One region of the Viridibacillus sp. FSL E2-0187 genome, then DNA from elsewhere that is predicted to be linked to it. Evidence: riboswitches for the same ligand, from Rfam matches in the RefSeq annotation. Region 1 holds a riboswitch; the other holds the start of a gene.
The links. Region 1 has a riboswitch for thiamine pyrophosphate ahead of thiT (energy-coupled thiamine transporter ThiT). Riboswitches for the same ligand answer to the same signal wherever they lie in the genome.
Positions count from the first base shown of each region.

Region 2: linked by a shared signal. The riboswitch ahead of MHH85_RS16800 (ABC transporter substrate-binding protein) and the one ahead of thiT (energy-coupled thiamine transporter ThiT) in region 1 are both predicted to bind thiamine pyrophosphate.

Region 1 covers NZ_JBBOVG010000001.1:141,591-146,320, reverse strand. The annotation lists gene MHH85_RS00585 (M3 family oligoendopeptidase) at 1-636, opposite strand, end outside; gene MHH85_RS00580 (polyphosphate kinase 2 family protein) at 700-1,449, opposite strand; gene MHH85_RS00575 (tryptophan-rich sensory protein) at 1,691-2,419, shown strand; gene map (type I methionyl aminopeptidase) at 2,478-3,230, opposite strand; gene thiT (energy-coupled thiamine transporter ThiT) at 3,436-3,996, opposite strand; TPP riboswitch at 4,128-4,233, opposite strand; gene MHH85_RS00560 (M20 family metallopeptidase) at 4,381-4,730, shown strand, end outside.
Region 2 covers NZ_JBBOVG010000001.1:3,435,506-3,440,235, forward strand. The annotation lists gene MHH85_RS16775 (MFS transporter) at 1-23, shown strand, start outside; gene MHH85_RS16780 (TatD family hydrolase) at 149-937, opposite strand; gene MHH85_RS16785 (ABC transporter ATP-binding protein) at 943-1,689, opposite strand; gene MHH85_RS16790 (ABC transporter permease) at 1,695-2,447, opposite strand; gene MHH85_RS16795 (thiamine-binding protein) at 2,447-2,737, opposite strand; gene MHH85_RS16800 (ABC transporter substrate-binding protein) at 2,750-3,742, opposite strand; TPP riboswitch at 3,847-3,956, opposite strand; gene MHH85_RS16805 (hypothetical protein) at 4,234-4,730, opposite strand, start outside.

The DNA.
Region 1 (4,730 bases):
ATAAGCCGCTTGACGCACTGTAGCATCTGGATGTGAACTTAAGTTATTCGCTTGACCTACAGAAAGCGCTTTTTCCTCACCATCAATTGTAAAAGGAATTTTAATATCGCTAATCAAAAGATCATACATTTCTCCCCAAGCATTATAACCATCTACCTTTAATGCGGAAATAATATTCTCTTCCTGCTCAGAAAGTTTTAACTTAGTTTCATCGCGCCATTCATTTAAAGTGAAATTAAATTGTGATAACTCCTCAGTAGCAAGTAGTTCTGTCCATTTTTCTTCTTCTATGCCACTTAGTACTTGTTGAAATTGCAATTTAATTGGAGCGAAATTCGCAGCTAATGATGAAATTTCACTACGTAGTAATGATGCTTTTTTATCAGTCATATCTTGTGCTTGTAGACACGATACAAATGACCCGGTTTGCCCCATATTAATATATACTTCTTTCATTAATTCTAGAACATTTAAAATGGATTTTGAATCTTCTGCTACAATACTTGAAATTGCATTTTGTAGCTCTTCTAATTCAACTTGGATTTTGTCTAATTGGATTCTTAATTCTTCTGAATTACTACCTCCTGCAAATACGCTCTCTAAATCCCATACTTCTGGAAATTTTACATTTGTCATATTCAAGCCTCCATTACCAAATTTTCTTACATATTCAGTATAATACTTCCGGACCCGAAATAGTTAGACTTCTTCGCTAATAGTTTCAGAAGGATCAGTAATTTGTAATCCTCTTAGTTCACATTCTCTTGTAACATGTGCAATTACTTGCTTTAACACTTGAATTCGTGCGTACTTTTTATCATCACCAGATATTAAAATCCATGGTGCATGAGGTTTATCTGTCTTCTTGAACATTTCATTTGCTGCTTCTACATAGATTGGCCACTTGTCACGATTTCGCCAATCTTCATCTGTTAATTTCCATTTTTTATAAGGATCTTCTTGTCGTTCTTTAAATCGATTTAATTGTTCTTCTTTTGACACTTGAATCCAGAATTTTGCTACGATATAGTTATCATCTGTAAGTAGTTTTTCAAATTGGTTAATTTCTTCGTAGGCACGTTGCCATTCTTCTTGTTTAGCAAAGCCTTCTATACGTTCTACTAGTACTCGTCCATACCACGAACGATCGAAAATGCCGATTTGCCCTTTATAAGGTAAGCGCGTCCAAAAGCGATGTAGATAGTGATATTTCAGCTCGAAGGGTTGTGGTGCTGCAATGGGATGTACGATATATCCACGAGGATCCAGTCGTTGTGTTAAACGTTTAATGGCTCCACCTTTACCAGCTGCGTCCATTCCTTCAAATGCTAATACAAGCCCGATATTATGATTGAACAAGAACTGTTGGATATTTAAAAGTTCTAATTGTAATTTTTTTAGTTCCTTTTTGTAGGAAGGTTTATCGTTTAGATGTTTGTCTAATTTCATATCTTCAATGCGTTTACTCACTCTAACCACTCCTTTTACTTTTATACTATTATTTTACAGTAAATTGATCTGAAATGATATTTGTTGTTCTAACTAATCGAATGTATACTTTATACATACACTTTAAAATTCGAAGAGTTGTTTGTATATTTACGTAATGAATAACGAGATACTTTTCTACTTCAGAGTGCAACAAAATTAAGTTTTTTATACTATTCTCAACATGAAGGAGGAGATTTTATTGGGGAGATTAATTATTATTACCATCGCTTATATTGCAATGGTAACCGTGAACTTAACTGCTAATATTCTTCCACTAAATGGTCAAACTACTGGCGAAATCTCCGACAGTTATACAGTTCTTTTCACTCCAGCACGATATGTTTTTACTATTTGGGGCTTTATATACATAATTTTAGCTTACTGGATTTATAAACATTGGAACAATCATCAGAGTAAGAACTCAATTTCTATTGAACAAACACTGTTATTTACAGCCAGTTCACTACTTAATATTTTGTGGATTTTCCTATGGCATTATAATTACTTCCAACTGACGATTGTCGTAATGCTACTATTGTTAACTTGTTTAGCACTTCTATATTTCTCATATAGTAATGATGAACAAACGTGGTCAAAACGCATCCCCATTTCCATTTACTTTGCTTGGATTTGCGTAGCAACAATAACAAATGTCTCTTTCGTTTTAACATCTAATCATTGGAATGGCTTAGGTTTAAGTAATCCTTTGTGGGCTGTTATTATGCTTACCCTAGGTACGGCTATTGCACTTCATATTCGTTTCCACCATTATGATATTTTTTTTCCAATCGTCTTCATTTGGGCTTATATAGGGATTGCGATAAAAAATGGCTTTGAGGAATTATTAGTAACGACAGCAGCACTTTTTCTAAGTGGTGTTTTATTGGCAGGAATCTTGTTTATAAAAAAACAAAAGCCTTCTAAATAACAATAAAAAACAAAAGGCCTCCCTTGATGGAAAATTCAAGGGAGGTTTTTTCAATATTTTAGTCTAATTTAGTTGTAATAATTGGTTCACCATCAGTTACGATGATTGTATGTTCATATTGAGCAACTAGTGATTTGTCAGGCGTTATAAATGTCCAACCATCACCTGATTCAACAATATGTTCTGCTTTTTGAGAGATGAACGGTTCAACAGCTAAAACCATACCTTCTTTTAAAATTGTGCGATCCCATGCATCAAAATAATTTAATACATGTTGTGGATCTTCATGAAGTGAACGGCCAATGCCATGACCTGTTAAGTTCATAATAACCGCTAGACCGTTAGCTTTTGCTTCACGTTCAACCGCTTTACCAATTTGGTTTAAACGAGCACCTGGTTTTACTTTTGTCATCGCACGATCAAATGCACTTTCTGCAACTTGACAAAGTTTATCGATTTCTGGGTAAGATCCATCACCAACAACAAATGACACACCAGTATCTGCAAAATAGCCATCAACATGACCAGAAACGTCGATATTAATAAGGTCTCCCTCTTTTAGAGTAAGGTTTCCTGGAATGCCGTGTGCAACTTGTTCGTTCACACTTATGCATGTATATCCTGGGAAATCATATTCACTTTTAGGTCCTGAAACGGCTCCATTTTCTTCAAATAAACGGCCACCAATTTCATCTAATTCTTTAGTTGTAATTCCTGGTTTTGTTGCTGCCTTCATCGCTTCACGAATTTGGGCCATTACACGTCCAGCTTTTTTTAATCCTGCAATATCCTCTTGAGTTATAGCTATCATTTTATACGATCCCTTCTTCTCATATGTCTACTCTCTACTATAACACTTTTTTTGCGAAATGAAGAACATGAAAACTGAGTATCTTGCTATTTCAAATGTCTATATATTTAGAATAATTTTGTTTAGCTCTTATATTAAACATATGAAATTACGTTACTGAAAGTGCTAAAAGAGGATTCCAATTTTAAGGAATTCTCTTTTTTTATCAATTTTGTTGTTGTAATAAACGAGGTGCTGATGTAAATAAAAGTACAGCTACAACTGCTGTTAGTATAGTAGCTGGCAACATATACGTACCATTATAAATTATAGAATACAAATATACATTTTGATTACCTGCATATTCGCTAAAGAAGACAATTCCTGCTGTAGTATGAGCAATGTATCTCAGCAAACCACCAAGTGTTGTACCTAGCACAATATACAAAGTCATTGCTTTTTTGTTTAATTGCTTACTTGCAGTAAACACTAGATGCCTCACAACTCCAGCAAGTCCTACCACAGTAAATGCTATAAAGTAATCGATAAATCCTTGAAGCGGTGTAAAAATTGAAGCGCCCATCGCCACTTGCAATAATCCAATTAAAAAACCGGTAATCAAACCACCTGATACACCCCATCGGAATGCCATTAATACAATTGGTACCATAACGAGGCTAATAGAGCCGCCTTGAGCCCACAGTTTAAATGACAGCTGATCTAAAATTAGACCGATTGCGGAAAAAATTGCAATCTCAATTAAAAACAACAATTTCTTTTTATCCAAAATAAATATCCTCCCGTAGTTCTGATGTAGAACACACAAGACCTAAACGTATCCCTTTTGTAATGGGCTCTAGATAGTAAAACTTAGAAATAAAAAACCGACATCAGGACAGGTCCTGACATCGGTTATATGTCGGTTTCTATCCACATTCCTACGCAAGCATTAACTTACAGGTTCAAAGGGTTAGAACTTTGGGTTCACTCTCAGCCGACCATTTCGGCTCCCCTTGTGGTAAATACATCATTTAATTGTAATTGTAGAACACCCCTATTGTACTCAAACAATTCTTTTATTTCAATAGATTACTCTGAATTGAATGAGAGATCTCTTTCAAAAATGTATATAATAAATAAAATGGAATTTAATGAAAGGGATGACAATTAAATGATTGATTTACTAAAAAAATTAATTACATACAAAAGTGATACTCCTACTGGAGCAAATGAAGCTTTACAATTTTGTGCTCAATGGCTTGAGCAACAAGGTATAGATGTTAACCTATATCAAAATAACGGACTTGATATTTTAACAGCTGAAATTGGACAAGGCGCAGATTGTCTTATCTGGAATGGCCATGTCGATGTCGTTCCAGCTGCAATTGAACAATATACCCCCTTTGTAGATGGAGACCTTTTATACGGGCGTGGAGCTGCTGATATGAAGGCAGGAGTCGCGGCGATGATGTTCGGCTTTGTAGAGCTATCTAAATCAGCTGACAAGCTGCCTAGACGCCT
Region 2 (4,730 bases), 3.3 Mb from region 1:
ATCGGAAAACTGCTTTAGCTTGAGATTCAGCCAGAGATTTAAATATCTCTGGCTTTTTTTGTGGAAATTGTTGCTGTATTTCTTATTATTCTCAATATCAAAAAAATCCCCTTTGCCCAAAGACAAAGAGGATTATATTTTGATTAAGTCAAACTTTTAGAGATGAATTTGAACACTTCAACCGGTAAAATTTCTGTGTATTCTCATATAGCTTAGTAGAAACTTTTTCATATGATAGCTGCTTAATAGTAGCAATCTTCTCAATAGATGCTCTGATCATGATTGGATGCGTCATCTTACCAGAGAATGTCCCTTTAAACGGCCATGGTCCATCTGTTTCTACCATCATTTGCTCTAATGGATATTGCTTTACGAGCTGCTGGATTTCCTTTTCATACAATACATCAGGTGTTATAGAGATGAAATATCCATTTTCAATCATTCTTTGAACTACTTGTGTATCCCCTTTAAACCAATGAAAATGTGCAGTAGTTACATTATATTTTTCTAATAAATCACAAACAATGTGAGCATCTTCATATACAGCATGCAAAATAATAGGCTTATCCATTTCTGCTGCAAGTGCGATGAACTTTTCAAGTAAGTCGATATATGGTTGATATAGGACCTCTTTTTCTTGCTTCAAATAATAAGGGAGCCCCACTTCTCCTATTGCAACCATCTCATCTCTATGTGCTCTTATCCATTCAAACAATTGAGCTTGCTCACTTTCCCCCAACAGTTCTTGTTCTGGATGAAAACCAAATGCAGGTTGGATGCGTTTATCATTTTGAGCTATTTTTAAATTGGCCTTACTTGATGCTAAGTGAGTAGATACTGCGATTAGATGAGTTACATTAAATTGAGCCATTTCTTTTAAAATCATCTTTTGTTGTTCTTCATTGTATTGATCAAAATGGATATGAGCATCGATCATCAACTTCACTCACCTACCTCAATTTCATCCTTTAACAGATTGAAAAGTTTTTGTTTGAGCTGAAAGAATTCATTTGTATTTAAGAGACTTTCCTCTCTCGGTCTTGCAAAGGGTACTTTTATCTCTTCTTTTATAGTAGCTGGGCGCTTCGTTAGTATATATATTCGATCTGCTAAAAAGATAGCCTCTTCAATACTATGCGTGACGAATAGCACGGATTTTCGATTTTCTTCCCATACAGATAGAAGCCATTTTTGCATTTCAATTCTTGTGAATTCGTCTAACGCAGAAAATGGCTCATCTAGGCATAATAAATTTTGTTTACTGAGTAACGCTCTTATAAAAGCTACGCGTTGCTTCATGCCACCTGATAATTCAATTGGGTAGGATTTTTTAAAGTCTCGTAATCCTACTTTTTCTAACCATTCACTTGCTTCATCATAATTTGGTTTACCTGATAATTCTTGCATCAGTACGACATTTTCAATGACGGTTCTCCATGGGAAAAGAGATGGTTGCTGAGGCATATAGCCAATTAACCCTTTTTGTCCATGAATGATTTTGTCATTCAAAGAAATAGTTCCTTCATCTGGCGTTCCCATTCCGCCTATTAAATTAAAAATGGTGCTCTTGCCACTCCCTGAAGGTCCGAGTAATGCAACAAATTCTCCATCTTCTACATGTATAGAGATATCATGTAAAACCTGTGTTGTACCAAAAGATTTTTCGATATGATCCATTTTAAGTAACATTGTATTCACCTCTCCAGTTTGCCTTTAATTACTATTCTTTCAACTACACGTAGCAAACCAAATACGATGACACTTAGTAGCATGATGGTGAAAATAGCGACAAACACACGATCTGTACGGAACGAGGATTGAGATAATGTCATGTATACGCCTATGCCTTTTTTCGCACCTAACCATTCAGAAATAACTGCCCCCATGACACTATAAGTCGCGGAGATTTTCAATCCCGAAAATAAGGACGGAAGTGAATGTGGCAATTCTAGTTTCCAAAATAATTGGCTTTTTGATGCCCCCGCCATTTCCATATAGTATTTGAGCTCCGGTGCGGTATTTTTAAAACCATCTAATGCTGCTACAACGATCGGGAAAAAGCAGACTAAACCTATAATAATCAGTTTTGGTAATAAGCCAAAACCGAACCAAATAATTAGAAGCGGAGCTAAAACAATGATTGGAATATTTTGCGATAGAATAAGTAACGGATAAACAAGTTTCTGCACTTTAGGCATCATATGGAGGGAGACCGCTATAATAAACCCTACAAGGCTTCCAATTGTAAGTCCTAATACTGCCAACTGAGTTGTTGATAAAATATCTGTTGAAAAAGTAGGAATTGCTTTGATTGCTTCTGAAAAGATGGCTGTAGGAGCCGGTAACAACCAACCTGGAACTTCTTTTAAGCGAACAATCAATTCCCAACAACATAAAATGAAAAGGAGCAGAAAAATCGCTCCTCCTTTTTCACGTATCCATTTCATTATCTGTATTTCTCCGTTAATGTACCTAGTTCAATACCAGATGGTTGGTAAAGCATTTTCACTTGAGTGATGACGTTTACGCTACCAAGTTCAATCATCTTTTCATTCATCACACGGATGATGTCTAGCAGTTCTGAAAGTTCACCTTCCATTGTGGTTTCAAGTGGATGCACTTCATACTTCACTCCAGCATCGTCGATAATTTTGATAGCTGCATCTACAAAAGGAATAACATCCTCGTAAGTTTTTGTTTTCGGAATAATTTGTACACTGATTAATGAATTAGCCATTCTTTCTCCTCCTTATTGTGGTAAAAATTCGTTTGTGAACGCATTTTCAGGATCGAATTTACCTTCTAATACGTTATTATCACTCATCCAATTTGCATAGTTTTCCCAAACTTCAAGTTTCTGCTCTCCCCATTGTTTTGCATCATCTTGATATTTGTCAGCTAGCCATTGTTGGCTTTTCTTAACTAACTCTGCATCTAGTTCTGGGGCTGCTTTAAGTAAAATATCTGCAGCAGCTTCGGGATCTTTTATAGCAAATTCATATCCTTGTGAAGTTGCTTTAGTAAATGCTATCACTGTATCTGGATTACTTTGGATCATTTTTTCGTTAGTTGTAAGAACTGGAGTATAGTAATCTAGTTTGTCACTATAGTCTGTTAAATAAAGCATATTTATTTTTTCTCCACGCAGTTCCGCTTCGACGCCTGTCCATGCATAGTAAATCCATGCAAAATCTACATCTTTTTTGACCATTGTAAAGAAGTCTGCATCTCCGGCATTGATAATGTCTAGCTTCTTACTATCAGCATTTTCGATTTTCATAAGAGAATCAAGAACAGCCTTTTCGATTGGAGAACCCCAACCACCATAAGTCTTACCTTCGAAATCTTTCGGTGATTTAATATTTTTGTCTATTGGGGATGCAAAACCCGATGTATTGTGTTGAATAATCGCAGCGATTGACACAAGTGGAACTCCTTGAACTCTTGCTTGTGTAATCGATTCTTGCGCTGTAATACCAAATTCGGCTTTTCCTGAAGCTACTAGTTGATCTGCTCCTGTTTCACCTGGTTGAATGATTTCTACATCCAAACCTTGCTCTTTAAAAAAACCTTTTTCTTTTGCTACATACAAACCAGTATGATTTGTATTTGGTGTCCAATCTAAAACGACGGTTACTTTTTTTAATTCGTTTTTCGAGTCATTATCATTTCCTTTTGACTCATTTGATTGGCAACCTACTAAAGCGAATAATGCTACAAGTAGCAGCATACATTTTTTCATTTCCCTTGCCTCCATCTATATTATTTTGACAAGTTCCATGCAAAAAGAAAAACGCCCGGAACTATTCCGGACGTTAACATACACTCTAAAATTCAATGATACTCGAGATTTTAGCTGATGTTCCCTCCGCTGGTGTTAACCAGATCAGGTTCTAAGGGTCAGCATCTATCGGATACATTCTCAGCTGGCAACACCAGCCCCCCCACATTCTTGCACATATGAACTTTTCTCATCTATTATATCAAAAAAACAAAAGATTCCAATATTTATTTGGAAACGATTGTTTTTGGGTTTTGGAATTTGGTGGTTTGTTGCGCTAACTCTGGTGTTTGTTGCGCTAACTCCGGTGTTTGTTGCGCTAACTTCGGCGTTTGTTGCACTAACTCTGGTGATTGTTGCGCTAACTCCAGCGTTTGTTGCGCTAACTCGACTGATTGTTATTTAGCAGAATATTCACGTCCTAAAACACCCTCTAATTACTAACTAATAGATTATTTCACTGGTAAATCTTCACCGAAAATTGATACGGTTTGGCGGTCTGAAACAAATTTTTGTCCATTCCATTTCAATATAGTTTCTACATAACCTAAGCCATCTGCATGGTATCTACCGGCGATTTCTTGGTACGCCAAAAATTCGTAGTTGCCGTCCCTTGCGTAATCAATAGGATAGAATCCGCTAATAGGATCCACCCACCCTTGGATTGGCGCTTTAAGTGTGCCGTCTACATTATAAATTTCAGATAGATAATCTTTCCCTTTATATGTTAGATCTAAGATATATTTTTTCGCTGGATAGGAGCTAGTAACACTTACTTTGTAATTATCCAAATAATTCACTTCATATTTTGAAAGTTCATTATAGGCATCTGAGTCAAATACTTGGCGCATTTCTCCGTTCATATATGTAAATATATATGCGAATATGATGCCTCCACTTCCACCTGAATCTATGACAACTAATATGTCTTTTACACCATTTCCTGTAT